Regions from separate parts of the Afifella sp. H1R genome, predicted to be linked through region 2. Evidence: predicted binding sites of a transcription regulator. Region 2 holds the regulator's gene; each other region holds the start of a gene.
What was found. The regulator PhoB, encoded in region 2, activates phosphate uptake and scavenging genes when phosphate is short. The targets are predictions, from matches to a motif close to TGTCATNNANCTGTCAT.
Positions count from the first base shown of each region.

Region 1: phnF (phosphonate metabolism transcriptional regulator PhnF) is a predicted target of PhoB. The motif match lies at 3,020-3,036, and genes of this name have one in related genera.
Region 3: L0F51_RS15135 (YrbL family protein) is a predicted target of PhoB. The motif match lies at 4,772-4,788, and genes of this name have one in related genera.
Region 4: L0F51_RS02860 (esterase-like activity of phytase family protein) is a predicted target of PhoB. The motif match lies at 3,811-3,827, and genes of this name have one in related genera.

Region 1 is NZ_JAKEDY010000001.1:1,861,925-1,869,414, forward strand. Features, by position in the region: gene L0F51_RS08895 (alpha-D-ribose 1-methylphosphonate 5-phosphate C-P-lyase PhnJ) at 1-474, opposite strand, end outside; gene L0F51_RS08900 (carbon-phosphorus lyase complex subunit PhnI) at 734-1,846, opposite strand; gene phnH (phosphonate C-P lyase system protein PhnH) at 1,846-2,445, opposite strand; gene phnG (phosphonate C-P lyase system protein PhnG) at 2,445-2,957, opposite strand; gene phnF (phosphonate metabolism transcriptional regulator PhnF) at 3,065-3,814, shown strand; gene L0F51_RS08920 (glycerophosphodiester phosphodiesterase family protein) at 3,852-5,120, opposite strand; gene L0F51_RS08925 (cytochrome C oxidase subunit IV family protein) at 5,262-5,564, opposite strand; gene L0F51_RS08930 (cytochrome c oxidase subunit 3) at 5,561-6,205, opposite strand; gene ctaD (cytochrome c oxidase subunit I) at 6,198-7,490, opposite strand, start outside.
Region 2 is NZ_JAKEDY010000002.1:359,459-366,948, reverse strand. Features, by position in the region: gene deoA (thymidine phosphorylase) at 1-440, shown strand, start outside; gene L0F51_RS13320 (phosphopentomutase) at 440-1,660, shown strand; gene upp (uracil phosphoribosyltransferase) at 1,785-2,429, shown strand; gene phoB (phosphate regulon transcriptional regulator PhoB) at 3,506-4,201, opposite strand; gene phoU (phosphate signaling complex protein PhoU) at 4,219-4,905, opposite strand; gene pstB (phosphate ABC transporter ATP-binding protein PstB) at 4,926-5,672, opposite strand; gene pstA (phosphate ABC transporter permease PstA) at 5,781-7,133, opposite strand; gene pstC (phosphate ABC transporter permease subunit PstC) at 7,148-7,490, opposite strand, start outside.
Region 3 is NZ_JAKEDY010000002.1:768,353-775,842, reverse strand. Features, by position in the region: gene L0F51_RS15160 (acyltransferase family protein) at 1-139, opposite strand, end outside; gene L0F51_RS15155 (penicillin-binding protein activator) at 295-1,467, opposite strand; gene rsmI (16S rRNA (cytidine(1402)-2'-O)-methyltransferase) at 1,618-2,481, shown strand; gene L0F51_RS15145 (YraN family protein) at 2,499-2,864, shown strand; gene gshB (glutathione synthase) at 2,955-3,902, shown strand; gene L0F51_RS15135 (YrbL family protein) at 3,937-4,632, opposite strand; gene L0F51_RS15130 (YifB family Mg chelatase-like AAA ATPase) at 4,967-6,499, shown strand; gene L0F51_RS15125 (ABC transporter ATP-binding protein) at 6,661-7,490, opposite strand, start outside.
Region 4 is NZ_JAKEDY010000001.1:624,046-631,535, reverse strand. Features, by position in the region: gene dnaE (DNA polymerase III subunit alpha) at 211-3,666, opposite strand; gene L0F51_RS02860 (esterase-like activity of phytase family protein) at 3,874-5,094, shown strand; gene L0F51_RS02855 (ABC transporter ATP-binding protein) at 5,773-6,474, opposite strand; gene L0F51_RS02850 (lipoprotein-releasing ABC transporter permease subunit) at 6,471-7,490, opposite strand, start outside.

The DNA of each region.
Region 1 (7,490 bases), on a different contig from region 2:
CATGAGGCCATATTCTTCCAGCGCATGCATGACGCGTGTTTCCGTCTCGCGGGGTTCGAGAAAGCGCAAAGGCTCCGGGATCGGCACCTGGAAGACGAGGATCTGCCCGGCTTCGAGCGGCGTTTCAGGAACGCGGTGGCGGGTCTGGATGATGGTCGCATCGGCCGTGTGCGTGGTGGTGGCGACGCCGGCGACCTTGGCGAAAAAGGCGCGGATGGAGACGGCGTTGGTGGTGTCGTCAGCACCCTGGTCGATGACTTTCAGGACATCGTCGGGGCCGAGGACCGAGGCCGTCACCTGCACGCCGCCCGTGCCCCAGCCATAGGGCATCGGCATTTCGCGGCTCGCAAACGGCACCTGATAGCCCGGGATCGCCACCGCCTTCAGGATGGCGCGGCGGATCATCCTTTTCGTCTGCTCGTCGAGATAGGCGAAGTTGTAGGGGGTGTCGGGGCCCTTTTGCCGCGTGGTCATCGCTGGACCTCCGACCATTCTACGCCTGCCGCTCGCTCCCTTCCTCTCCCCGCTGGGGAGAGGTGCCCGCGCAGCGGGCGGTGAGGGGTGGAGACTACAGCAACCGCAAGCACCGGACGTTTCCGCCACCCCTCATCCGGCGCCTTCGGCGCCACCTTCTCCCCACCGGGGAGAAGAACAGTGGCCCGCTGCAACGCTTGAGCACGTAACGTCGACTCTGCGGCAGCAACCGCGCCAGACAAGACTGTCGTGAGCGCTCTCATTCTGCCGCCTCCTGATCTTCCTGCCCGTCTTTGGCCGGGCTGCGACCGGCTTCAAACTCCGCTCGCAGCCGGCGGAGGAGCTCCAGTTCGGCCTGGAAGTCGACGTAATGCGGCAGCTTCAGATGTTCCACGAAGCCCGTCGCCTGCACGTTGTCGGCATGCGACAGCACGAATTCCTCGTCCTGGGCGGCCGCGGTCTGATCTTCGCCGAGTTCGCGCGCCCGAAGCGCCCGGTCGCAAAGCGCCATCGCCATCGCCTTGCGCTCCGCATGTCCGAAGACGAGGCCGTAGCCACGGGTAAATTGCGGCGGCGCTTCGGCACTGCCCTTGAACTGATTGACCATCTGGCACTCCGTCACCTTGATGCGCCCGAGAGGCACCGGAAAATCGAGACCCGGCACCTCGATCTCGACATCGACCTCACCCATGCGGATTTCGGCCGCGAAGGGATGCGAGCGGGCAAAGCCCCGCTGTGTCGAATAGCCGAGCGCCAGGAGAAAGCCCTCGTCGCCGCGGGCGAGCGCCTGCAGGCGGAGATCGCGGCCGGCCGGAAACGACAGGGGCTCGCGCGTGAGATCGGCAGGCTCGTCTTCGCCATCCGGATCGGGCTCGATCAGCCCGGCCTGACCGAGGAGGTCGGTGACGCGCGGCATCGTCTCCGTTCCCGCGTCCTCGGTGCTCGCCGCCTCCTCCACCGCGTCGTCCTCCTCGAGGGCGGGATCGAGAAGCCGATGCGTGTAGTCGAAGGTCGGTCCGAGAAGCTGCCCACCGGGAAGATCCTTGAAGGTCGCCGAGATGCGCCGCTCGACGAGCATCCCGCCCGTTTCGATGGGCCGAGAGGCGCCGAAGCGCGGCAAAGTCGTGCGATAGGCGCGGACAAGAAAGATCGCTTCGACGAGATCGCCCCGCGCCTGCTTGATCGCGAGCGCCGCGAGCCGGCGATCATAGAGCGAGCCCTCGCTCATCACCCGGTCCACGGCAAGCGACAGCTGCTCCAGGATCTGCGTGACGGTCAGCGACGGAACGTTCCGATCGCCACGCCGCTTCTCGGCGAGAAGGCGATGCGCATTGGCGATCGCCGCCTCGCCGCCTTTTACCGCGACATACATTAGGCCTCTCCCATGATCCGAGTGGAGCGCGGCAGCCCGAGGATCGCCGAGGGGGCGGCGAGCACGAGATCGACGCCGCGAGGAAAGAGCGTCCGGTTGGAGCGGAATTCTTCGACGAGCCTTTCCGGAAGACCCTCGACCTGCACGCCCGCCACGTCCTCGATGCCCGGACCGGAAAGCCAGAGATTGCGACCGCGGGAGAAGCCGGCGACCTGCACGATGAGCGTTGTCGAGCGATCGGGATATTGCTCGGTCCCAAGCCCGAACTCCGATAGCGCCGGCATTTTTTCGGGATCGGCGACCACGGCAAAGAGCGCCCGCGCCGGCACCACCACGATTGGCGCGCCGATGTGGAAGCCGACCCATCCACGCACCTCGCCGCTGGCGTTCAGCGCCTTGTCGAGAAAGACCGGCGTATCCGCATCGGCAAGGGCTGCGAGAACGGCGGCCGCCGCCGGCTTCAAGGGAGGCGGAGGCGCCACAAGCCGAGGCATGTCGACGACACGGCCAGGTCGCGACAGAGCATCGAGCAGCCGCCGAAACACCGCCTGCGAAGCGAAGACCGGGTCCTTGAAACCACCGCCAAGCGCGTCTGCCATCAGTTTTCTCCCCGCACCATGGTGAAGAAATTCACCCGAGTGGCCGCTGTTTTCACGCGCACCTGACGGTCCTCCTTGGCGGCTCGTGCCGCGACCGGAGCCACCACGCGATCTTCCACGAAGGCGCGTGTCGCCTCGCTTTGCCAAAGCGCGTCGAAGACGGCGACGAGATGCGCCCGCTCGCGGTCGCGCCCGAGAATATGGCCATAGCCCACCTCGCCGCTTGCAAGCCGAACCACCGTCCGCGTCACGGTCACCTCGCCGAGATTGAAGGGAGCGCCACCACCGCCGATGCGCCCGCGCGTCATGGCGAGACCGAATTCCGGAGACCTCAGCACCTCGAATTCCGGCGAAGGATCAAGCGCTCTCAAGGCCCCGTCGAGCTCATCGGCACGGGCGCGCACGAGGACGGACAGCACCTCCCGGCGCCGCTTGAGTGTTTCCGTCGCGAGGTCCGCGTCCTCGGAAGCGGCCGCGTTCCGGTCGCGAGTTGCGCCGGCGGTGTCTGCCATGTCGGAACCTCGAGCTTCAACTTGTCTATTGTTATATACAAGCATACAATAGGCAGACAAGCTTGACACAACGATGACGGTCCGACGCTCGGGGGACGAAAACGACGATGGAGAATGTGCATCGCGGAGCCGGCGTTTCGTTGTGGCGCCAGATCGCCGATCTGTTGCGCGGCGAGGTACTGTCGGGGCGCTGGCCGGCCGACACGGCCCTGCCCTCCGAAAGCGCCTTGTCGGAGCGTTTTGGCGTCAACCGCCACACGCTGCGCCGCGCGCTCGCGGCGCTTGCCGCGGAGGGGCTGGTGCGCTCCGATCAGGGCCGCGGCACCTTCGTCACCTCGGAGCGCCTCGCCTATCCGATCTCGCGGCGCACGCGCTTTTCCGAGATCGTCAGCCGTCAGGCGCGGGCGCCCGGCGGCCGCCTGATCGCAAGCCGTATCGAGCCCGCGCCCGTCTGGCTCGCCGACCATCTGAAGCTCGCGCAGGGCACGCCGCTCATCACGCTCGAAACCCTGAGCGTCGCCGACGGAGTACCGATCTCAACGGCAAGGAGCTGGTTTTCCGCCGAACGGTTTCCCAATCTCGTGGCGGTCTATGCCGAAACGGGATCGATCACCCGGGCACTCGCCCATCACGGGGTCGAAGATTATGTCCGCCGCTGGACCAAGGTGCGTGCGCGACCTGCAGAGCCCGCCGAAAACGAGAAACTCGCTCTGCCGCGCGGGGCGACCGTCCTCGTGACGGAATCGCTCAATGTCGAACCCGACGGCACGCCCCTGCATCTGTCGCTGACGAGTTTTGCGGCGGAGCGCATGGAAATCGTCATCGAAGAGGACGGCAACGACAAAGGGCGCCTCTGACGGCGCCCTTTCCGTGTTCGCGCCCGAGGTTGGGCGGCTACTTCAGATCCATGCAATTGGCATAATAGGTGACGGTCGCCGGCCAGTCGGAGAACATGCCGATAACGCCGACATCCTTGGCGAGCACGTCGATCACCTCGTATTCGTCGCCCGGATGCGAGATCGCATCCTTGACCGACTGATAGTAGTAGCCGCCACCATCGGTGAGCGTGCCGGAGCGCTCGAGCGACCAGGTGATGATCTGGAGACCCGCCTCCTTCGCAGCCTTCGCATAGGCCGACGGCACGATCTCTCCCGCCTCGTCGAGGGTGAGGAGCATATGGCTCGGCGGCGCGATGATCTTCACGCCCTCGTCGGCAAGCTCCTGCATCGACGGCTCGAACGTCTCCGGATTGTTGGCATCAAAGCCTTCGAGCGTCTCGTCACGATCATCGAGGAAGACACCCTGCTTGCCGAACTCCGGATCGTTCTTGATCCAGTAGAGAATGTCGCGGAGCTGGAAGGATTGCGGATAGACGTCGCTCGGATCGATGCCCGCCTCCTTGTATTCGTCGATCATCTGCTCGGCGTAGTCATCCTGTGTGTATTCACCCTCGAACGGCATCTCCACGCTCGGCTCCTTGAGCTCGGGCGTGAACTTGACCCCGAGATCCTTGAAGAGCGCGATCGATTCCTTGTGAGACATCAACTCGCCGTTCGTGGCGTAGAGGTCGGTGCGCCAGGACGGCGTCGCATCCATGAATTCGGCAACGCTCGTCGCATCCGGATTGCCCGCATCCATTTTGCCCTTGAGCGACTTGAACTCCGCAAGCGTCAGATCGGACGTGCAGCACTTCACCTCAGCCTTCTTGTCGCCGGAGGCCGGGCTGAACGGGGTCGTGCATTTCGCAGCGAGATCGTCGTGGGCGAGAATATCGGTCGTCGTCGCGAGATCGCATTGCGAATGCCGGCAGACGAGCTCGCGATCCTTGGTGAAGGCGACGTCGCATTCGATGATGCCGGCCCCCATCGCGGCGGCCGCCTGATAGGACTGGCGGGTGTGTTCGGGAAACTGCATCGGCGCGCCGCGATGGCCGATGGAAAAAGTCGTGCGATAGAACGGCCCAGTCTCGCAGGCCTTCAGCGCATCCTTGAGCTCGCCCTCGTCTATGTCGTTGACGAGATAGAAAGGCCGCGGGCCGAGCTGCGCCTGCGGACGCGCATCCTGCGGGTGGGAATCCTGGGCGAGCGCATCGGCTGCAAAGCCGCAGACCACACCCAAAAGGGCGCCGGCCGCAAAGGCCGAACGAACGAGAACGTGCTTCATGGGCTAATCTTCCTCGATGGCAAAACGCGATGGCAAAGCGGACCGCACAGGGCCGAAACCTCGCATATACGCGGGGCGCAAACACGAAATGTCGCGCGGATGACGGGAAGATGAAGCATCGCAGGAAGAAGGGTCCCGGTGTCAGCGGGTAAGATAATCGCTGAAAGTCAGGACGAAGAGCGCGGTGAGCCACAGCCCGGAAGCGCCCGCGGCAAGGCGCAACAGCGCCCCGGATCGCGCCAGATGCATAAAGACCACTGAGGAAAGGCCAGCCATCACGACGGCGACCGCAAGATTGACGACCACCTTCCAGATGCCGATCGGCCAATAGGCGACCCACCAGGAGGCGAGGAAGAGCACCATCAGCGCCGCCCAGACGAACAACTCCGGAAAGAGAAGCTGCCGCAGGTCAGGCTCACGCCGATCGTTCCGCCCCACCATCATGATCGCCCCACGAGATAGAGAAGTGGGTAGAGAAAGATCCAGATCGTATCGACGAAGTGCCAGTAGAGGCCCACGACCTCGATTGTGCTGGTCTTGTCGGGCACGACGCGCCCGCGATGGACGAGGATCGCGACGACCGCCCAGGCCCCGAGCCCGATCGCCATATGGAGGGCATGGATGCCGGTCATCGCCCAGTAGAAGGAGACGAAGATCACGGCGTGTTCCGACAGGTCGAAAAGCGGATCGCCGGGCACGAAATGGCTCTCGATGTCGTGGTGATATTCGTAGCCCTTGAGCGCCAGGAAGAGGAGGCCGAGCGCAATCGTCGCCGCAATCAGCCTGACGACGAGGCGCGAACGCCCGAATTCCGCGGCCTTCACGGCAAGTGCGGCCGTCAGGCTCGAAATCAGGAGAATTGCCGTATTGGCACTGCCGATGAGGACGAGCGTCTCGCGTCCGGCCTCCTCGAACGCGGCCGGATAGGCCATGCGATAAAGCGTATAGCCGAGAAAGATCGCGCCGAAGAACAAGACCTCGGTGCCGAGGAAGATCCACATGCCGAACTCGGCCGCCTGCCGCTGCTGGCCACGGTCGTCGAACTGTTCGGCAACGATGCCAGCGAAGGGGCTGATCTCACGCATCCTTCGGTGTCCCCTCCGGGTGGTAATTGTAGGGATCCTCGCGGACGACCGGCGTGGAAAAGAAATTGTGCTGGGGCGGCGGAGAAGCCGTCGTCCATTCGAGCCCAGTCGCCTCCCAGGGATTGGCCGAGGCAACGCGCCCAAAGAAAAGCGACCAGCCGAGATAGAAGAGCGGCATCAGATAGGCGACGGCCAGAAGCACCGCGCCGAGCGTCGAGGCGACGTGGAACATCTGAAACTCCGGCGCATAGGCATGGTAGCGCCGCGGCATCCCGAGATAGCCGAGTATGTATTGCGGGAAAAAGGTGGTGTTGAAGCCGACGAACATCATGATCGCCGCCGCCTGCGCCCAGCGTTCCGGATAAAGCCGGCCGGTGATCTTCGGCCACCAGAAGTGCAGCCCCCCGAAGAAGGCCGAGACCATGCCGCCGACCATGATGTAGTGGAAGTGCGCCACGACGAAGTAGGTGTCGTGCACATGGAGATCGATCGGCACGGAGGCGAGAAAGAGCCCCGTCAGACCGCCCATGGTGAAGAGGCCGACGAAGCCGAGCGCATAGAGCATCGGCGCCTCGAAGGTGATGCGGCCCCGAAACAGCGTCGCCGTCCAGTTGAACACTTTGATCGCCGAGGGCACCGCCACCATGAAGGAGAGGAACGAGAAGACGAGGTTCGCATAGGACGACTGGCCCGAGACGAACATGTGGTGGCCCCAGACGAAGAAACCGATGACGGCGATCGCGAGGATCGCGAGGACCATCGCCGTGTAGCCGAAGACGCGGCGCCGCGCGAAGCAGGTGATGATCTCCGAGACGACGCCCATGCCCGGCAGGATCATGATGTAGACGGCCGGATGCGAGTAGAACCAGAAAAGATGCTGGAAGAGCAGCGGATCGCCGCCCCGCGTGGGATCGAAGATGGCAAGCCCGAACCAGCGTTCCCCCACGATCAGGAGGAGTGCCATGGCGAGCACCGGCGTCGCCAGGAGCATGATGAGGCTCGTCGCGTAATTCGCCCAAATGAAGAGCGGCAGACGGAACCAGGTGAGCCCAGGGCAGCGCATCGTATGCGTGGTGACGATGAAATTGAGCCCGGTCGCGATCGAGGAAAAGCCGGTCAGGAAGACGCCGAGGGCGGCGATCGAGACATAGGAATTGGAATAGAAGCTCGAGAACGGCGTGTAGAAGGTCCAGCCGGTATCGACACCGCCGAGGATGATCGCCGAGAGCGCCAGAAGACCGCCGCCGATGTTGAGGTACCAGGAGAAGAGATTGAGGCGCGGAAA
Region 2 (7,490 bases):
AGGCGGGCGAAGAGATGGCGCGGGCGGCGCTTGCGAACGGCGCGGCGGCGGAGCGCTTCCAGAAGATGGTGAGCGCGCTCGGCGGACCGGCGGATTTCGTCGAAAACCCGGAACGCCATCTGCCGAAAGCGCCGTTTGCGCGCACGGTCGGCTCCGCCAGCACCGGCTATGTGGAGGCGATCGACACGCGCGCGATCGGCGTCGCCGTGGTGACACTCGGCGGCGGCCGGCGCCGGGCGGAAGATGCGATCGATCATGCCGTCGGTGTGACGCAGCTTGCCGCGATCGGCGACGAGGTGGGCCCGGATCATCCGCTGGCGCTCGTTCATGCCCGCAGCGAAGAGGCGTTCGCCGATGCCGCGCATGCGATCCGGCGGGCCTATCACATCGCCGAGACACCGGTTTCGGCCAATCCTCTGATCGTCGAAAGGCTGCAATGATGGCGCGCGGTTTCTTCCTGGTGATGGATTCCGTCGGTATCGGCGGGGCGAAGGACGCGGCGGACTTCGGCGACGAGGGCGCGAACACGCTCGGCCATATCGCCGAGCGCTGCGCCAACGGCGAGGCCGACCGCGCGGGGCTGCGGCAAGGACCGCTCAACATCCCGAACATGAACCGGCTGGGGCTCGGGCGGGCCGCGGAGGCAGCGTCGGGCGCCTATCCGGCCGGTGTCGAGCACGTCGCAGAACCCGAGGCGATCTGGGGCTTTGCCCGCGAACGCTCGCGCGGCAAGGACACGACGACGGGCCATTGGGAGCTCGCCGGCTGCCCGTTGCGCGAGGCCTGGGGTTATTTTCCGACCGAAGAGCCAGCGTTTCCGGCGGAGCTGACCGAGGCGCTGATCGCCGAAGCGGGACTGCCGGGCATTCTCGGCAACACGCATGCGTCGGGGACGGCGATCATTGCGGAGCTCGGCGAAGAGCATGTGAAGACCGGCAAGCCGATCTGCTACACCTCGGCCGACAGCGTCTTTCAGATCGCCGCGCATGAGGAGGCTTTCGGGCTCGAACGCCTTTATGAGACCTGCCGGATCGCGAGAAAGCTCTGCGACCCGTACCGCATCGGCCGGGTGATCGCGCGCCCCTTTACGGGCGACAGCGCGGAGACTTTCGCACGCACCGGCAACCGGCGGGATTTTTCCGTGCCGCCGCCGGCGCGCACGCTTCTCGACGAGGCGAAGGAGGCGGGGCGCGACGTCTGGGCGATCGGAAAAATCTCCGACATTTTTGCCGGTCACGGCGTGACGCAGACGCTGAAGGCGCCGGAGAACGAGAGCCAGTTCGACAAGACGCTGGAGGCGGCGCGGTCGGCAAAGGACGGCGACCTCATCGTCACCAACTTCATCGACTTCGACCAGATCTTCGGCCATCGCCGCGATCCGGCCGGCTATGCGGCGGCGCTCGAAGCCTTCGATCGCCGCCTGCCGGAGCTCTTTGCGCTGTTGAAGCCGGGCGACCTCGTCATCCTGACGGCCGATCACGGCAACGACCCGACCTGGGTGGGCACCGACCACACACGTGAAACCGTGCCGGTTCTGGCCTTCGGCCCGGGCATCGAAGGGCGTCCGGCGGGCGAGCTTTCGACCTATGCCGATGTCGGCCAGACGCTGTCGGCGCATCTTGCCCTGCCGCCTCTTGCCGCGGGCGCGAGCCTGATCTGAGGCGATTTCGCCGGTGAATATCGCCTTTCGGTTCAAGGCGGCGGGTTGACCTCGGTGCCGTGACCCATTTCACCCAGGGTGAGACAGAAGCCGCCGACGAACAAGAGACGAGAAGGAGAGGGGCGTGGACGCTTCAACGAGACGGGATGTGACCGTCGTCGATCATCCGATGGTGCAGCACAAGCTGACGATCATGCGCGACAAGGGCACGTCCACGGCGAGTTTCCGCCGTCTGTTGCGCGAGATTGCGGCGCTGTTGACCTATGAGGCGACGCGCGACCTGGAATTGACGACGACGACGATCGAGACGCCGCTCGCCACGATGGAGGCGCCGACCCTGGCCGGCAAGAAGCTCGTCTTCGCCTCCATCCTGCGCGCCGGCAACGGCCTCCTGGAAGGCATGCTCGATCTGGTGCCGGCGGCCCGCGTCGCCCATGTCGGTCTCTACCGCGATCCGGAGACGCTGCAGCCGGTGGAATATTACTTCAAGGCGCCGGAAGATCTGCACGAGCGCGTCGTCATCGCCGTCGATCCGATGCTGGCGACGGCGAATTCGGCGATCGCCGCGATCCAGCGCCTGAAAGAGCGCGGGGCGAAGGACATCCGCTTCGTCTGCCTGCTCGCCGCGCCCGAAGGCGTGGAACGCTTCCGTGCCGCTCATCCCGACGTGCCGGTGGTGACGGCCGCGATCGACAGCCATCTGAACGACCACGGCTATATCCTGCCGGGCCTCGGCGATGCCGGCGACCGCATGTACGGGACGAAGTAGGGTTTTTCGGCGGGTTGCCTGCTGGACGCTCTTCCCCTCGCCTTGAGGATGACGAGCGCATCTGACGCAAGGGCGTTACAGCGCTCCCGTTCTTCTCCCCTTTTGGGGAGAAGGTGGCGGGCGAAGCCCGCCGGATGAGGGGTGGTCTTCCATCCCGCGCCGAGATCCGTTCTTCGTCCACCCCTCACCGCCCGCTTCGCGGGCACCTCTCCCCAGAGGGGAGAGGAAGGGAGCCTGCCGCAGGCGCTGTTCTTCAGTTGCAGCGGCCGCGGAAATCGTAGCGGCCACGGAAATCGCAGCGATAAGGGTCATTGCGACGGCACTGATGAGAGCACGTTCTTGGCTTTCGCTGGTGCGAAGCCACAGGCGGACGAAGAAGCTCTCGCTGCCTCGTGCGGGAGCCGCGCGGACAAGCTTCTCGCCGCGAGAGCGTTGCAGCGCGCTCCCGTTCTTCTCCCCTTCTGGGGAGAAGGTGGCGGGCAGAGCCCGCCGGATGAGGGGTGGTCTTCCCTCCCGCGCGGTGCCTGATTGTCGTCCACCCCTCACCGCCCGCTTCGCGGGCACCTCTCCCCAGAGGGGGAGAGGAAGGGAGCCTGCCGCAGGCGCTGTTCTTCAATCGCAGCTGCCACGGAAATCGTAGCGGCCACGGAAAGCGCAGCGATAAGGGTCATTGGGACGGCACTGATGAGAGCACGTTCTGGCTTTCGCTGGTGCGAAGCCACACGGGAACCAAGAAGCTCTCGCTGCCTCGTGCGGGAGCCGCGCGGACACGCGTGTCGCCGCAAGCGCGTTGCAGCGCTCCCGTTCTTCTCCCCGTGGGGAGAAGGTGGCGGGCAGAGCCCGCCGGATGAGGGGTGGTCTTCCATCCCGCGCGGTGCCTGATTGTCGTCCACCCCTCACCGCCCGCTTCGCGGGCACCTCTCCCCAGAGGGGAGAGGAAGGGGGCCCTGTTCTTAAGTTGCAGCGATGACGGAGGGGACGCGCTTCCTGGCCGACGTCGGAGCGAAGCCACACGGGAACGAAGAAGCTCTCGCGTCCTCATCACCGCAGATCCCGGCGGGACTGTCCCGAAGAAATCAGGTGGTGACGAACTGTTCGTTGAGGGCGTAGCCGGCGCCGCGGACGGTGCGGATCGGGTCGCGCATGCGGCCGCGGTTGATCGCCTTTCTGAGGCGGCCGACATGCACATCGACGGTGCGTTCGTCGACATAGACGTCGCGGCCCCAGACGCCGTTCAGGAGCTGCTCGCGGGTGAAGACCCGCCCTGGGCTGCGCATCAGGAATTCCAGAAGCCGGAATTCGGTCGGGCCGAGATGGATCTCGCGCCCCCCGCGAAAGACGCGGAAGGTGCCGCGGTCGAGTTCGAGATCGCCGGCGGCGAGCTTGTCGGCGACCATTTCCGGGCGCGTGCGGCGCAGGAGCGCCTTCACGCGGGCCATCAGCTCCGGCACCGAGAAGGGTTTGACGACATAATCGTCGGCGCCGGTGGCGAGCCCGCGGATGCGCTCGTCTTCCTCGCCGCGCGCCGTCAGCATGATGACGGGGAGTTTTGCGGTCGCCTCGCGCATGCGGACGCGGCGGCAGAGTTCGATGCCGGAAAGGCCCGGCAGCATCCAGTCGAGCACGAGGAGGTCCGGCGCCTCTTCCAGAAGGCGCAATTCCGCATCGTCGCCGCGCCCCACCGTATCGACGGAATAGCCTTCCGCCTCCAGGTTGTAGCGCAGAAGCAGCGTCAGCGGTTCTTCATCCTCGACGACGAGAATCCGGGGCACCTGCATGGCTCACTCCGTCAACCCGCGGACGGCGCAGTCGCCGCGCGTTCCATCTGCTTGCCGGTGACGAGATAGGTGATCGTCTCGGCGATGTTGGTGGCGTGGTCGCCGATGCGCTCGATGTTCTTGGCGCAGAAGAGAAGATGCGTGCACATGCCGATATTGCGCGGATCTTCCATCATGTAGGTGAGCATCTCGCGAAACAGCGACACATACATGGCGTCGATCTCGTCGTCGGAGCGCCACACCGAGATCGCCTTCTGCACGTCGCGCGAGCCATAGGCGTCGAGCACGTCCTTGAGCTGGCGCAGGCCGAGGCTCGCCAGATGTTCGACACCGCGGCGAAGCTGGTGGTTCATCCGCTGATCCTCGATGGCGAGCGCGCGCTTGGCGATGTTCTTGCCGAGGTCGCCGACGCGTTCCAGATCGTGCGAGATGCGGATCGCGGCAACGGTTTCGCGCAGATCCTGAGCCATCGGCTGGCGCTTGGCGATGACGAGGATCGCCCGCTCTTCGATCTGGTAGTGCATCTGGTTGATCTGGCGGTCGCCGAGAATGACGTCCTGGGCGAGCTGCGCATTGGTGCTCAACAGCGCATTCACCGCCTCGTCGAGCTGCTGTTCGACGAGACCGCCCATTTCGGCGATGGAGCGGGCGAGTTCCCGCAATTCCTCGTCATAGGAGGTGACGATATGTTCAGACACGGGGCTCACTCCTCTCCCGATTAGCCGAAGCGGCCTGTGATGTAGTCCTGGGTGCGCTTGTCGGTGGGGTTGGTGAACATCATGTCCGTTGGCCCCTCCTCGACGAGATAACCCAGATGGAACATGGCCGTGCGCTGCGAGACGCGCGCCGCCTGCTGCATCGAATGCGTGACGATGACGATCGTATAGTTTTCGCGCAGTTCGTCGATCAGCTCTTCCACCTTGGCGGTGGCGATGGGGTCGAGTGCCGAGCACGGCTCGTCCATCAGGATGACTTCCGGGTTCACGGCGATCGCGCGGGCGATGCACAGGCGCTGCTGCTGACCGCCGGAGAGGCCGGTGCCGGGCTCGTCGAGCCGGTCTTTCACCTCGTTGAAGAGGCCGGCGCGCTGCAGGCTCGTGGCGACGATCTCTTCGAGGTCGCGCTTGCCGGAGGCGAGGCCATGGATGCGCGGCCCGTAGGCGACGTTCTCGAAGATCGACTTCGGGAACGGGTTCGGCTTCTGGAAGACCATGCCGACGCGGGCCCTGAGCTCCACGACGTCGAGTGCCTTGTCGTAGATGTTTTCGCCGTCGAGCGTGATGTGGCCGGAGACGCGCGCGATGTCGATCGTGTCGTTCATCCGGTTGAGGCATCTGAGGAAGGTGGATTTTCCGCAGCCGGACGGGCCGATCAGCGAGATCACCTGATTCTCCGGAACGTCGAGATCGACGTCGAACAGGGCCTGCTTGTCGGCGTAATGGACGCAAACTTTCTCGGCGCGCATTTTCGGCACGGCGGCACTCTCCTGCGGCACTTCGGGCGGCGCTTTCGTCGCCGTGGCTTTGGCCGCGCTCGGGCTGTGGCTGATATCGTTCATGGCGAATTCTCCCAGTTACCAGCGCCGCTCGATGCGCTGGCGCAGCAGGATCGCGATCGCATTGAGGCTGATCATCAGACCAAGCAAGACGATGATGGCGGCATTTGTGCGGGCTTCGAAGAAATTGAAGTTCTCGTTGCCCTGCCAGAGGTAGATCTGCACGGGCAGGGCCGTCGCCTGATCCATCGGGCTCGCCGGCACGCTGGCCACGAAGGCGTTCATGCCGATGAGAAGGAGCGGCGCGGTCTCGCCGAGCGCCTGGGCGACGCCGATGATGGTGGCCGTCAGAATGCCCGGAATGGCGAGTGGCAGGACATGGTGGAAGACCATCTGCGTGCGCGAGGCACCGAGCCCGAGCGCCGCCTCGCGGATCGACGGCGGAATGGCGCGCAAGGTGCCGCGGGTGGCGATGATGATCGTCGGCAGCGTCATCAAGGTGAGGACGAGACCGCCGACGAGCGGCGCCGACAGGGGCAGATGCATCCAGTTGATGAAGATCGAGGCGCCGAGGAGGCCGAAGACGATCGACGGCACGGCGGCGAGGTTGTTGATGTTGACCTCGATGAAATCGGTGAAGCGGTTCGTCGGCGCGAATTCTTCCAGATAGATGGCGCTGGCGACGCCGATCGGAACCGCGAGCATGATGACGACGAGCATCATGTAGAGCGAGCCCATGAAGGCGCCGGCAAGACCGGCCGAGGCCGGCGAGGAGCGCGAATCGACGTTGAAGAAGATGCCGGAATTGAAGCTCTGCGTGATGACGCCCTTTTCGGCGAGCGCATCGGCGATTTCCTGCTCGCCGGTGGAGAGCTGCTGACGGCTTTGCCCGAGCGAACGGTCGATATTGCCTTTGAGCCAATTGTCGACATCGGCGTCGGCGAGAAGATCGACCTCGATCGTCTGGCCGATGAGGTTCGGATCTTCGAGCACCATGTCGCGCAAGGCATAGCGCTCGCCGCTTGCCACGATGCCGACGATATCTCGGGTCTTGGCGTCGGCGAGATCGGCCGGCAGCACGCCGCGCACGGCGTTTTCGAGGATCTTGTTCCAGCTGACGCGGGCGAGCGCGCGCCGCCAGTCGGTCAGCTCGGCCTGGAATTCGGCCGGGTTCTGATTGGCCTTCTGGACCGGCGGCTGTCCGACGTCGATGACATCGGCATTGAGCGAAATCTCAAGATGCAGGGTCGATTGCCAGAAGGCTGGCACGCCCTTGAAGAGGACGGAGCCGAAGAGCACCGCCACCATGGCGAGGGCGGCAAAGATCGCGGCAAGGCCGAGCACCTGGAACCGGCGCTCCTGCGCATGACGGCGCTTGAGGCTGGCCCGGACGGCGTTGAGCTGGCCGTCGACGGGCGCCGAAGCGGACATGGTGTCGGTCGCGCTCATTCGTACTGCTCCCGGTATTTGCGGACGATGTAGAGCGCCACGACGTTGAGGCCGAGCGTCATGATGAAAAGCGTGAGGCCGAGGGCGAAGGCGACGAGCGATTGCGGGCTGGCGAAATCGGTGTCGCCCGTCAGCTGATTGACGATCGAGACGGTGACACTGGTGCTCGGCTCGAACGGGTTGAAGCGCAGCACCGGCGAATTGCCGGCGGCGAGCACCACGATCATGGTTTCGCCGATGGCGCGGCTGACGGCGAGAAGAAAGGCGCCGACGATGCCGGGGAGCGCCGCCGGCAGGATGACGCGCTTGATCGTCTCAGAGCGCGTGGCGCCCAGCCCG
Region 3 (7,490 bases), 410 kb from region 2:
AGCCGTTGGCGCCGACCGCCTTCTCCACCCCCAGCGTCGAATGCATCATCACCACCATGATGATGCAAAACCCCTTGGCGACGTCGACCCATGCGACGCGCGTTCGTGCTGAGGTGGTCGCTGTGCCGGCCGCATCCATGGCGCGATCCTTCTTTCGGAAGAAACCCCGTCTACTATGCGAAGCTTGCTCCGCGGCGTCGCGACATATTCTAAAAGACAGTTAAAATTGCAGGGATTGTTGCCGGAAGGCTGCTCCGTCGGGTCGGGCGGGCTGCATGCCGCAATCTTCGGCTATCAGAAACCGCCGGCGCCGGAGAAGGAACGGGGGGCTTCGTCGATCAGACGGGCGCCCGAGCCGGTGACCTCGTAGACGGCGAGCTGGCGCTGATTGGTGCCGTCCGATTTGAGCCGGAAGACGCCATCGACACCGTTGAAGCCGTTCGCATTGGTGAGAAGGCTCGCGGCGAACGCGTCGTCGGGATTCTGCCGCACCAGCCCGGCCGCCAGAACCGTGGCATCGTAGGCAAGCGTCGCGTTGCGCGGCGGCTCCGAGCCATAGGCCGCCCGGTAGCGTGCGGCGAACCCGTCGAAGGTGCGCCGCGTCGGCGCCGGAAACCAGCCCCCGGCGAGCGCGCCATTGTTGAGGACGGCCGGATCGTTCCACTGGCCGCTGCCAAGAAGCTTGATATTGCTGCCGGCGGAGCCGAGCGCCTGCGAGATGAGGGCTGGCGCCTGACCGGCGTCGGGAATGAAAAGCGCATCGATGCGCGAGGAAATGGCCGCGATATCGGCCGTCTTCGCCCGGATATCGGTGTCGTTGAGGTCGTAATGCTCGATCGCGACGACCCGTCCGCCCGCATTGGCGACCGCCTGGCGGAAGGCCGCGTCGACGACGGTGCCATAGGCGTTGTTGGGCAGGAGCGCGGCGAAGGATTCCCGCCCTTCGCTCGCCGCATAGGAGACGATGCGTTCAGCATCGGAGCCCGGCAGGAAGCTCAGGAGATAAACGCCCGGGCCGGCAACTGCGGTGTCGGACGAGAAGGCCACCATCGGCGCATTGGCGCGGCGCGCCACGGGTGCTGCGGCGCTGACCGATGAGGCGAAAAGCGGTCCGAGAACGATCTTGGTTCCTTCCGAGACGGCCTTTTCGGCGGCCGCCTGCGCGCCTGCCGGCGTGCCGCCGGTGTCATAGACGATGAGGGAGATCGGCACGTTGGGAAAGTCGCTCATCGCCATCTCGGCGGAATTGCGGAAGGCCCGCGCGGCGGTGCCGGCATTGCCCGTCGCCGTCAGCGGCAAAAGCATGGCGACCCGCGTGGTGCCGCTGCCGATGACCTCTCCGGTCGGCGCGGCAGGCCCCTGATTGACCGGCAGGTTGCCGCCGCCGTTCCCCGACATCGAGGTGCATCCCGCCAGAAACAGGAAAACGAGAGCTGTCGCGAACCAGCCGAAAAGGCCATTCGGCATCGAAAAATTTCGCCTGAACACGTCGTCTCTCCCGCCCGGAATGGTTGCCAGGCCCCCTTTTGGATCCTAGGCATTCGTCATAAGCGGCGCGTGGCGCCGTCTCAAGGGCAGCCGCAGAGAATGGCCGGAGACAGAGATAGAATTTTCGTCATGCGGGGCCACGAACTGACGGCGCCGCATCTCGAGCCGGGCCTCTATGTCACGGCAACGCCGATCGGTCATCTCGGCGACATCACCATTCGCGCGCTGGAGGTTCTGGCCGCGGCCGATGTGATCGCGGCGGAAGACACCCGGGTCACCCGCAAACTTCTGTCGCGCTACGGCATCACCAGCCGCCTCACCGCCTATCACGAACATTCCCATCCCGATGTCGACGACCGCCTCGTGAAGCTGATGGCGGAGGGCGAGGCCGTGGCGCTCGTCACGGATGCCGGCACGCCGGTCGTCTCCGATCCCGGCACGCGGCTCGTCGCGCGTGCGGTCGCCGAAGGTGTTGCCGTCCATCCGATCCCCGGCGCCTCGAGCCTCACCGCGGCCTTGAGCGTTGCCGGGATTTCGGCCGAGGCGACGCTCTTTCTGGGTTTTCTGCCGGCGAAGGAGAAAGCCCGGCGCGACGCGCTTCGGCGGCTCGCCGATCTTCCCTTCGCCCTCGTTCTTCTGGAAGCGCCGCATCGGCTCCAGGCCTTCGCCCGCGACGCAAACGAGATCCTCGGAGATCGGCCCGTCTGTCTGTGCCGGGAGATGACGAAGCTGCACGAGACGTTCCTGCGTGGTTCGCTCGCCGATCTTGCCGACGCGGCGGGCGAACAGGACAAAGGCGAGATTGTCGTCGTGATCGGGCCCCCAGCCCCCAGGGAGGCGGGTGAAGGCTTCGATGAGGCCGATCTGGACCGCATGCTCGCCGAGCGTCTCGGCACGATGGGGGTCAAGGATGCCGCCCGCGAGGTTGCGGAGGAAACCGGCCTGCCGCGGCGCGCGCTCTATCAGCGTGCGCTGTCGCTCGGCAAGGAGTGAGAGACGGGGGGCACTGAATGAGCGAGAAGCGGCGCCGGGCCTACCGACAGGGCCATATGGCCGAGATGGCGGCGGCGCTCTTCCTCATGATGAAGGGGTATAGGATCCTCGCACGCCGCTACCGGACGCCACTTGGCGAGATCGATCTCATTGCCCGTCGCGGCCGCACCGTCGCCTTCGTCGAGGTGAAGCTTCGCGGTGAAAGAGCAGCGGCAGACTGGGCGCTTACCCCACGCAGCGAAAGGCGCATCGGCGCCGCCGCAAGCGTTTGGACCTCGCGGCATCCCGCCGCCATGCAATTCACGCAGCGCTTCGATCTCGTTCTCGTTTCGCCTTTTCGTTTGCCTCGGCATCTTGCGGACGCCTTTCGCCCTCCCAATTGAATGCCTCCGGCCACTCGATTGCATCGGGCCACTTGATTGCATCGGGAATGAAGCGCGGCTAACGCAGAAGCCAGAAGAACGGAGAGACCAATGGCCCTTTCAGTCGCAGTGCAGATGGATCCGATCGCTCAGATCGATATTCGCGGCGATACTACCTTCGCGCTGATGCTGGAGGCGCAAAAGCGCGGCCACAGCCTCTTCTATTACGAGCCGCGGCACCTTTCGATGGAAGCCGGCCGCGTCTTTGCCCGCATGCGGGCGGTGAGCGTTGCCGACGAGGTCGGCCGCCATTACGAGCTCGACGAGGCGGATCAGCAGCTCGGGCTCGAAGATTTCGATGTCGTCCTGATGCGTCAGGATCCGCCCTTCGACATGGCTTATATCTCGGCGACGCATCTCTTGGAGCGCGTTCACCCGAAGACCCTCGTCGTCAACGATCCGGCCCATGTGCGCAACGCGCCGGAAAAACTCTTCGTCACCGAATTTTCCGATCTGATGCCCGAGACGTTGATCTCCCGCGACATCGCAGCGATCCGCGCCTTCCGCGAAAAGCACCGCGACATCATCTTGAAGCCGCTCTACGGCAATGGTGGTGCCGCCGTTTTCCGCATCAGCGAGGGGGACGAAAACCTGTCCTCGCTGATCGAACTTTTCGAAACGACCTTCCGCGAGCCCTTCGTCGTGCAGCGCTATCTGCCGGAGATCCGCAAGGGCGACAAACGCATCATCATCGTCGACGGCGAGCCCGCCGGTGCGATCAACCGGATCCCGGCGGTGGGTGATGCGCGCTCGAACATGCATGTCGGCGGCAAGGCTGTCGCCGCCGATCTCACCGACCGCGACCGCGAAATCTGCGCGCGCATTGGCCCGGAACTCAAGGCGCGCGGCTTCATTCTCGTCGGCATCGACGTGATCGGCGACGTGATGACGGAGATCAACGTCACCTCGCCGACAGGCATCCGCGAGTTGCAGCGTTTTTCGGATATCGATGCGGCTGCGATGGTGTGGGACGCGATCGAACAGCGCTGCGTGGGCTGACGGGCGGGGCAGAACCCCCGCCCTCAAGCCTGGCTCAGTCGAGAAGCGAGACGGCCGACGGCATCACCTCGCCGGCGACGAAGCCGTGAATGCGGGCGACGAAATCGTCGACCTTGCGCAACACCTTGCGTTCTTGCGACGCGTCGGTGCGCAGGAAGAACGGGCAATAATTGGTCGTGCCGAAATCGTCGATGAGGACGAGCCGGCGGATTTGGCCGTCGATGTCTTCCTGGACGAGAACATTGCACAACATGATTTTTCGCGTCGGCACGCGATAGGTGACGAGATGGTCGCAAAACGTCTCAACGGCCGCCTGACATTCCGGCGAATAGCCGTGGATCGTCAGATAGCTTTCGAGCGTGCGTGAGATCTCGCCGTCGCCGTCGCGAATGAGCTCCACCGAGAGCCCCATCCCGAGGCTTGTCCGTAGGAAGCCGAACTGCCGCGCAACATGCGCGAAGGCTGCCTCGCCGCGGACCTGGCCGAGGCGGCGCAGAATGTGCTCGTCCTGACGGTTGTCGTCGAAGCGCACGAGCGGTCGCAGACGCTTCCACGCGGCCTTTGACCGGCGCTGGTCGGCCAGCGTGTAATCCGGTCGCCGCACCTTGATCCCGCGATCTTTGCGTGAGGGATCGACAAAGCAGAGCCGTCGACCTCCGCGCGCAAACGGGATCGCCCGGCTGAGATTGACGATGCCCGCCTCGGACCGCCGGTCCGCTTGCGCGTGCATCGTTTCCGGTCCGGCGACGAACGCCCAAACCGGCGCAAAAAACGCCCTTAGGCGCGCCGAAGCGCGCCTCTTTTCAATCGAATCGCAGACCATGTGCCCCGGCCGCCTGTTCGCACCCGCAGCGTCGATCCGCCGCGAATGTTATGTATTTGTCATAAAGTCCGCGGGCGTGACGGTTTCAAGGACTGGGGGCCCGGAAACGCAAAAAAGTGACTGATGCGTTTCATATTGTTTCTCTTGCGCAACAGGTGCGCCTCTCGGATCGTGTTCCTTTTTCGTTCTTGTCATCCTCCAAAAGCTGAGTCATTCTGCAATCAGAACGGGGGTGGGGACGATGGTTTCTCGCGTTACGACAGTGGCTTTTCGCGGGGTCGAGGCGATCCCCGTCGATGTCCAGGTGCTGATCGCGCCGGGGCGCACGCTCTTCAACATTGTCGGCCTGCCCGACAAGGCGGTGGCGGAAAGTCGAGAACGTGTGCAGGCGGCGATTCATGCGTCGGGTCTCGCGCTTCCGGCCAAGCGCATCACCGTCAATCTCGCCCCGGCAGACCTTCCGAAAGAAGGCAGCCATTATGATCTGCCGATCGCGCTTGCCCTGATGGCGGCGATGGGCGCCATTCCGGGCGATGCCGTCAGCGATCATGTGGTGCTTGGGGAACTCGGCCTCGACGGTCGCATCGAAGCGGTGGCGGGTGTGCTGCCGGCCGCCATCAGTGCCAATGCGCTGAAGAAGGGGCTCATCTGCCCCGCCACCTGCGGCGGGGAGGCTGCGTGGGCCGGTGAAGAACTCGCCATTCTGGCGCCGAAGAGCCTGATTGCGCTCGCCAATCACATCGCCGGCAGTCAGGTCCTGTCCCAGCCCAAGCCCGCACTTCGCGCCGCGAGCGAGGCCCTTCCCGATCTCTCAGAGATCCGCGGTCAGGAGAGCGCCAAACGGGCGTTGGAGATTGCCGCAGCCGGTGGCCACAACATGCTGATGATCGGCCCTCCGGGGGCCGGCAAATCGATGCTGGCGAGCCGGCTGCCTTCGATCTTGCCGCCGCTTGCGCCGCGCGAACTCCTCGACGTGTCGATGATCTCCTCGATCGCGGGGACACTTGCCGGCGGGCGGCTGTCGAGCCAGCGACCCTATCGGGCGCCACACCATTCGGCCTCCATGGCGGCGATGGTCGGCGGCGGCATCAATGCGCGTCCGGGCGAGGTGTCGCTTGCCCATCACGGCGTGCTCTTCCTCGATGAATTGCCGGAATTCACGCCGGCCGTGCTGGATTCGCTGCGCCAGCCGCTCGAAACCGGCGAAGCCGTCATCGCGCGCGCCAATCACCGGGTCACCTACCCGGCTGAGTTTCAATTGATTGCGGCGATGAACCCGTGTCGCTGCGGTATGGCGGGCGAGCCCGGGCATACCTGCCGGCGCGGCGCCCGTTGTGCGGCCGATTATCAGGCCCGGCTCTCAGGGCCTTTGATCGACCGCATCGATCTTCGCATCGAGGTGCCGGCACTCTCCGCCATCGATCTGATCGGGCCGGCCGAGGCGGAGCCGAGTGCGGCCGTGCGCGAGCGTGTGGCGGCGGCGCGTGCGATGCAGGCGGAGCGCTACATGTCCCGCGGCCTGCCGGGCCTGCGCATCAATGCGCGCGCCGGCAGTCGCGTGGTGGAAGATGTCGCAGCTCCGGACGAGGCCGGTGCCCGTCTCATTCGCGATGCCGCGGAAGCGATGGGCTTATCGGCGCGCGGCTACCACCGCGTCCTCAAGGTCGCGCGCACGCTCGCCGACCTCGACCAGGAGGAAAAGGTGCGCCGCATCCATGTGGCGGAGGCCTTGAGCTACCGCCAGAGCGCGTCTCTGCTTGCCGCGGCCGCATGAGGCGCGCATCCGCGGAAAAGCCGCGGAAACCAAAGGCCGAGTGATGCCGAAAAGGGGCGCTCGAGCCTCTTCCCGCGATCATCCGCAGGGGGGATGAGCGGCGCCATGCGTCCTCGCCCGAGCGTGATCGCCCGTGTGGCACGTCCGCGAAAAACGGCCGGTCAGGCGGCTTTCTGCACTCGTTGGTGTCGAAGAGCCCGGCCGTTTGCGTCGAAGAGCTGCAAATCTTCGGCATTGGCAGCAAGACGCACGCTTTCGCCGCGCTCGACCGCCACTTCGCCGGCAAGTTTCGCCACCACGGGATCGTCTTGGCGGCCGATATCGACGTAGACGAGCGTGACCTCGCCCAGAAGCTCCACCAGCGTCACCTCGCCTTCGATCAATGTGGCCTCGCCGGCTTCCGCGAGGCGGAGGCTTTCCGGTCGGACACCGAGATGACCAGGGCCTTGTGGGATGGCGATCCCCTCGGAGCGTGGGAGAGTGAGGTCTCTGCCGCCTTCGGGTGCGACCCGCAGCCCGTCCTGCGTGGTGCTGAAGGTGGCAGCTAGAATGTTCATGGCGGGCGAGCCGATGAACTTCGCCACGAACAAATTGTCTGGCCGGTGGTAGAGCTCCAACGGCGTGCCGACCTGCTCGACCCGGCCTTTGTTCAACACGACGATGCGGTCGGCGAGCGTCATCGCCTCCACCTGGTCGTGGGTCACGTAGATCATGGTCGTGTCGGGCATCTTCTCGTGCAAACGGGCGATCTCGATGCGCGTCTGCACGCGCAGCGCCGCATCGAGGTTCGATAAGGGCTCGTCGAAGAGAAAGACCGCCGGGTCCCGGGTGATCGCGCGCCCGATCGCCACGCGCTGGCGCTGGCCCCCGGAAAGCTCCTTCGGCAGCCGGTCGAGATAGGGCTCGATCTGGAGAATGCGCGCCGCCTCGCGAACCCGCTTGTCCACCGCATCGCGCCCGGCCCCTTTGTCGAGGCGGAGCCCGAAGGCCA
Region 4 (7,490 bases), on a different contig from region 2:
CGGATGCCTCTAAAGCAAATACCCTGCGTGTGTGATGGCCGGCCCTATAAGGGGCGGGCGGCTTTTTTGCAACGCCCAAATGGGCATGCGAGACGCGCTTCGCAAGTTGAAGAGGGTCCAGCAGCGTCGCGCGATTGCTGACGACACGCCAAAAAACGCACCGCGTGCGGTGGGGAGAGGCCGCACCGGCCTCTCCCGCACGCTCTCACATCATTGAAGGTCGACGTGAACGACGCCCGGCACTGCCTTGATTGCGCTCGCGACTTGCGGGGTGACCTGATAGCGCCCGGGCAATCGGATCTCGATCTCCCGATTTTCGTCTCGCCGCAGCAGCACCAGTGACACCTGTGACTGGCCAGGCCCGTTCAACCGGCTTGCCAGACGCTCGACGGGATCGCTGTCGTTCAAATAGACCGTCAGCGCCATGCTGAGCTGCGCGGCCATCTCCTCGAGCGGCTCCACGCCGACGATGCGCACCCTGAGATCGTCCGTCTCGTCTTCCATCTCAGCGGTCAGGCGGAAAAGATAAGAGCGGCCCGGCTCGAGCTTGTCGCGCCATTCGAAAAGCTGCTCCTGATACAGCACCGCCTCGAACTGTCCCGAGGGATCAGACAAAGTCAGAATGCCGATGCGTCCGCCGGAGCGCGTCCGCTTTTCCTGTTTGCGCACGACAGTCGAGGCGACGAGGCCGGCCTCCGCGCCGAGCCGCCTCACCTTGTCGGCAAAATCCTTCCATGAGCTGCCCCCCTTCTTCCTGACGATGTCGGAATAGGCGTCGAGCGGATGTCCGGACAGATAGGCTCCGACGGCGGCAAGCTCGCGCATGAGCTTTTCCGACTGCATCCACGGATCAGCTGGCAGAAGGTTGAGTTCGGGAGCATCGCTCGGCGCAGCAAAGAGATCGACCACGCCCGCCTCCTGGCGCGCATGATGCTCGGTACCCGACCGCAGAAGCCGCCCGACATTGGCAAAGACGGTCGCACGATCGAGGCCGAGCGAATCGAATGCACCCGCCTGGACCAGGCATTCCATCGCGCGCCGACCGATCACCCTCGGATCCGTGCGCGCCACGAAGTCGGCGAGATCGGCGAAGGGCCCGTCGCGTCGAGCTTCGACGATATGCTCGACCGCATGCTGGCCGACGCCCTTCAATGCCGACAGCGCATAGATGATGGCGCCCTCCTCCACGTCGAAGAACGTGCGTGGGCGGTCGATGTCCGGCGGAAGCACCTGGATGTCGAGGCGCTTCGCTTCGAGCCGAAATTCGTTGAGCTTGTCGGTGTTGCCCATGTCGAGCGTCATCGACGCCGCCAGAAATTCTGCAGGGTGATTGGCCTTCAGATAGGCCGTCTGATAGGCAACGAGGGCATAAGCTGCGGCGTGGGATTTGTTGAAGCCGTAGCTTGCGAATTTCGCCACGAGGTCGAAGACCATGGCAGCATCGGCGGCCTTCACGCCATGCGCCTTGGCGCCTTCGACGAAGCGCTCGCGCTGGGCGTCCATCTCCGCCTTGATCTTCTTGCCCATGGCACGACGAAGAAGATCGGCTTCACCGAGCGAATAGCCCGAAAGGAGCTGGGCGATCTGCATCACCTGCTCCTGGTAGATGATGACGCCGTAGGTCTCCTTCAGCGTCGGCTCGAGTTCGGGCAGGAGGTAATCCGGCTCTTCCTCGCCGTGCTTGCGCCGGTTGTAGGTCGGGATGTTGTCCATCGGTCCCGGCCGGTAGAGCGCGACGAGAGCGATGATGTCCTCGAAACGGTCGGCGCGCATACCGACGAGCGCGCGGCGCATGCCCTGACTTTCCAGCTGGAACACGCCAACCGTTTCGCCGCGGGCGAGCATGGCGAAAGTCGTCGGATCGTCGAGGGGCAAAGCCGCGAGATCGCAATCGATCTTGCGTTTGCGCAGAAGACGCACCGCCTTGTCGAGCACGGTCAGCGTCTTGAGGCCGAGGAAGTCGAATTTGACGAGACCGGCCTGTTCCACCCATTTCATGTTGAACTGGGTGACGGGGAGGTTGGAGCGCGGGTCGCGGTAAAGCGGTACCAGCTCCTCGAGCCGGCGGTCACCGATCACGATACCTGCGGCATGCGTCGAGGCGTGGCGATAAAGCCCTTCGAGCCGCGTGGCGATGTCGATCAGACGACCGACCACCGGCTCGCGCTCGATCTCTTCCTGAAAGCGCGGTTCGTCGGCGACGGCCTGGGCCAGAGTGACCGGGTTCGACGGATCGGCCGGCACCAGTTTGCAGAGCCGATCGACCTGGCCGTACGGCATTTCGAGCACACGGCCGACATCGCGCAGCGCAGCGCGCGCCTGCAGCGTTCCGAAGGTGATGATCTGGGCCACCTGCGCCTTGCCGTAGCGCTCCTGGACATAGGTGATGACCTCGTCGCGCCGCTCCTGACAGAAATCGACGTCGAAGTCCGGCATCGATACACGCTCCGGATTGAGGAAGCGCTCGAAGAGGAGATTGAAACGCAAGGGATCGAGGTCGGTGATCGTCAAGGACCACGCGACCACCGAACCGGCGCCCGAGCCACGGCCTGGCCCCACCGGAATGCCGTGTTCCTTCGCCCATTTGATGAAGTCGGAAACGATCAGGAAGTAGCCCGGGAACTTCATCTTCTCGATGATACCGAGCTCGAAACTCAAACGTTTCTCGTAATCCTCCACGCTGAGGCCCGGCGCGCAGCCATGCTTGGCGAGACGCGCCTTCAGGCCCGCTTCGGCCTGCTCGCGCAGCTCGGCCGCCTCGTGCGCCTCCGCCGTCTCGGCATCGGCAGCCGCCCCGCCGACGAAACGCGGCAGGATCGGACGGCGCGTCTTCGGCCGCATCTGGCAGCGCACGGCGATTTCGACGGTGTTTTCTATCGCCTCGGGGAGATCGGTAAATTTCTCTGCCATCGCCTCGGCCGACAAGAAGCCGTGCTGGCGGGTAAGCTGCCGGCGATCGTCTTCGGAGACGACGCGGCCTTCCGCGACCGCCAGCAGTGCATCATGCGATTCGTAATCGTCCTCGCTTGCGAAGAAGGGTTCATTCGTCGCAACGATCGGCACGTCGCGCGCATAGGCAAGGTCCAGAACACCCGCTTCGGCAGCCGTCTCGATCTGCATTCCATGGCGCTCGATCGCCACATAAAGCCGGTCCTGAAAAATCGTCTGAAGCGCCCTCAGCCGCCCGGCGGCATCCTCCGGGCGATTGGCGAAGATCGAGGGATAAAGCACGCCATCATGGCCGCCCGTCATCGCCAGAAGCCCGTCGCCATACGCCTGCAAGAGTGGCGCCGTCAGCGGCAGCCCGGCGGAATCTTCGCCGAGATAATAGGCGGTGACGAGGTGAACGAGGTTCTGCCAGCCAGTTTCGTTGGCGCAGAGCAGGAAGAGATGTTCACGCCCCGCGGCCCGGAAGTGCGGCTCGGCGCGGCGCTCCACGTTCTCCGACAAAGCCACGGGCAATTTGCAGCCGATGAGCGGCTGGATGCCGGCGCCGGAGGCTTTTTGAGAGAATTCGAGCGCGCCAAAAAGATTCGCCGAATCGGTCACGCCCACAGCGGGCATGCCTGCGCTCTTGGCGAGCTTGATGAGCTTTGCGACCGGGAGCGCACCCTCCAGCAGCGAAAAGGCTGAATGACAATTGAGATGGATAAAATGCGGTGCCAAGAGTGGACTCCTTCACGCCTCTTGTATCGCCGCTGGCGACCGAACGACAGGCACGAGCGCCCCTCGTCCCCACCCATCTCTCTCAGCCCCGCCGTTGCGCCCCGCCCCGGCTGCGACGCCACGTCAGCCAACCCGCGATGGTCCCGTCATGGATCCGTCGCCAAGTTGCGCTTCCTAAGAAAAGTACGAATCGCCCGAAGACCTACCGTGCCCTCTGTCTCCCCCCTCTCCCTCCTCCTCGTCATTCTCGGAACCATCGCGGCGTCGAGCCCGGGAGAGGCCGAAGAAGCCGGCAGCCTGCCCCCACCCGTCTTCCACGGGGCCCTGATATTGCCGAAAAACCTCGAGGTCGAAGGAACGCCTTTCGGGGGAATCTCCGGCCTCGACTACGATGCAGCGAACGACACGTTTTACGCACTCTCGGACGACCGCGCGCAGCGCGGACCGGCACGATATTACACGCTCCACCTGACCCTCGACGCCGACGGCATCCACGGCATAGACATCACGTCGATGCATGTTCTCAGGCCGCCGGGTGGCGGTCAGTTCTCTGCAGGCGAAATCGATCCAGAGGCTTTGAGGCTCTCCGCCGCCGGCACGCATTTCTACTGGTCGAGCGAAGGCGACGAGAACAGCACTCCGGAGATCTTCATTTCCGACCTCGACGGCCGCGCGAGTGGCCAGCTCTCTTTGCCTGACGCCTATCTGCCCAATCCCACTGGCACCCACCACGATGGCACCCGCCCCGAAGGTAACCGCCCCAATGGGACCCAGGGCGTGCGCGACAATCTCGGCTTTGAGGCGATCACCCTCTCCCCGGACAACACACGCCTTTACGCGATCACCGAAAATGCGCTCATTCAGGACGGCAGCCAGGCGACGCTCTACGCCGGAAGCCCGTCGCGCATCATCGTCTTCGACCTCGCCTCCGGCAACGTCGCCGCAGAGTATGTCTACGAGTCCGATCCCATTTTTCGCGCCCCCGCATTTCCGCTCGGCGGCGCCGACAATGGCGTTTCAGAAGCTCTCGCGCTCGCCGACGGTCGTCTCCTCGTCATCGAACGCTCTTATGCGGCAGGCGTCGGCAACCACATCGCCCTCTATGTCGTCGACCTCGACGATGCGGACGACATTTCTGGTCTCGAAAGCATTGCGGATCGCGATGTCCGCGCGGTGCGAAAGACGCCCTGGCTCGTCCTCGATGAAGGAACCTTCGGCCTCGATCTCGATAACATCGAGGCTGCGAGCTTTGGCCCGATGATCGACGGCCAGCCTTCGCTCGTCCTTGCCTCAGACGACAATTTCAACCCGCTTGGCCAGGTCACACAATTCCTGCTCTTCACCTTCACGGCGCCGAACGCCATTCCGGACACAGAGCCGTCAGGTGGTCTCCCCGTGTCGCAGCGAAAATCCGGCACCGCGGATTGATTGCCCCTGCTCGACGCGGCCATCACGTCCTGCCCGGACGCCTCGCAACCAACCCGAGAGCAACACCATGAGACGGCCAAGCAGCCACCGGTTGCTCACCAACAACCGCACGTCCCTGCGAAATCGCAGCCGACGAACCGGCGCCGCCATTCGCGCGGAAAAGGCCTCAAAGGGGCGCGAACAACCCAAGGCTCAGGACGTATAAAGAGGCCGTCAGCACCACGGTCGCAGCGAAAGACAGAAGCTCAGAAGCGAACATATTCATCGTATACTCCCTCTTTGTTCTCATCCTGTTCTGCTTTTTGATTTCTGTCAACCCCGGTGCCTGTTGGGCTTTTCACGGCGTGCGCTTCTGCTCTTTCGGAAGGCTCGCAGCCGCAGGACTTCCGCAGATGAAAAGGCAGCGCTCTGGCAAAGACGCCTGTCAGCGGAGGCGTCGCGGCCCCTCAGACCCACGTTTGGACTGAACGCACAGATGTACGGCGCCTATTGTGACAGAAGCCGGCCGAGGAGAGCGTGTGCGGGCTGCTGGCGCGCCAAGGGCGCAAAAGCCCAGTGGCGTGCGCGCTCAACCGGCGATGTCCGGAGAGAATCGTTTGGATTTGAGGTCGTCGGCAAGACGTGCTGCCGAAACGGCACGATGTCGTTCAGCCATGCGCCTTGCGATGGCCGGCCGCCTCAGGCGCCCTCGTAAGGCACGATCTTGCCGTCTCTCAGCGTGACGGTGCGATCCATGCGCTTTGCCAGAGCGAGATTGTGGGTCGCAACCAGCCCGGCGAGGCGCGTCTCACGCACGAGCCGGGTTAAGGCATCAAAGACATGGTCCGACGTCTTCGGATCGAGATTGCCGGTCGGTTCGTCGGCGAGAAGGAGGCGCGGCGCATTGGCGAAGGCCCGGGCGATCGCCACCCGCTGCTGTTCGCCGCCGGAAAGCTCGGCAGGTCGATGATCCGCGCGATGATCGACGCGCAAATAGGCAAGCAGCTGGCGCGCCCGTTCCATCGCTTCCTGACGGGACAGGCCCGCGATCATTTGCGGGATGACGCAGTTCTCGAGCGCGGAGAATTCCGGCAGAAGATGGTGGAACTGGTAGACAAAGCCGATGGTGCGCCGTCGCAAAGCCGTGCGCTCGCCGTCATCGAGGCCAACCGTCGCCTCCCCGGCCACCCAGACCTGCCCGTCATCCGGCTTTTCGAGAAGTCCGGCCATATGCAGAAGCGTCGACTTGCCGGCGCCCGAGGGGGCGACGAGCGCCACGAGCTCACCCGGAAAAAGGGTGAGATCCGCCCCTTGCAGGATCGGGAGGTCTCCGCTGCCGCTCTGATAGACGCGCACGACCTTCTCAAGGCTGAGCGCGGGGATGTCTGCCGTGTCGCTCATTCGTAGCGCAATGCCTCAACAGGATCGAGCTTGGCGGCGCGCCAGGCCGGATAGAGCGTCGCGAGGAAGGAAAGAATGATCGCCATCACCATGATCGACATCGTCTCTCCCACGTCCATATCGGCGGGCAGACGGCTCAGATAATAAAGCTCAGGCGAGAACACTTCGGTGCGCGTGATCCAGGTCACGAATTCGCGCAGGCTTTCGATGTTGGCGCAGACGAGGGCACCGAGCGCCACGCCGACGAGCGTGCCAACGACACCGATGCTTGCTCCCGTGATGAAGAAGACCCGCAAAATCGCCCCGCGTGTCGCCCCCATCGTGCGCAGGATCGCGATGTCGTGCCCCTTGTCCTTCACCAGCATGATCAGGCCGGAGATGATGTTGAGGGCCGCAACGAGCACGATCAGCGTCAGGATGATGAACATCACGTTGCGCTCGACCTCGAGAGCGGAGAAGAACGTGACGTTGCGCTGCCGCCAATCGGACGAATAGATCGGCCGACCGGCCGCCTCTTCGACCTTGCCGCGCATCGCCTCGACATCGTCCGGATTGTCGAGATAGACCTCGATCGCCCCGACTTCCTCGCCCTTGTTGAAATAGGCCTGCGCCTCTTCGAGCGGCATGAAGACGAAGGTCGAATCGTATTCTGACATGCCGATCTCGAAGATCGCGACGATCGGATAGGCTTTGACGCGTGGCGAGACGCCCATGGGCGTGACGGCACCGCGCGGACTGACCAGGGTGATGTTGTCGCCCACGAAGAGGCCGAGAGACTGGGCAAGCCGGCTGCCGACGGCCACACCTCCCGCCGTATCGAAGTCGGCAATCCCGCCGCCGTCTTGAATGTTGCCGGCGATGCCGGGGACTTTTTCGAGGTCGGCTCCTCGGATGCCCCGCACCAGGACACCCGAGCCGCCACTCGTTGCGCCCGAGGCGAGCGCCTGACCCTCCACCAACGGAATGGCCGCGCGCACGCCTGGCACCGCCGTTATGCGCTTGGCGACCGCATCGTA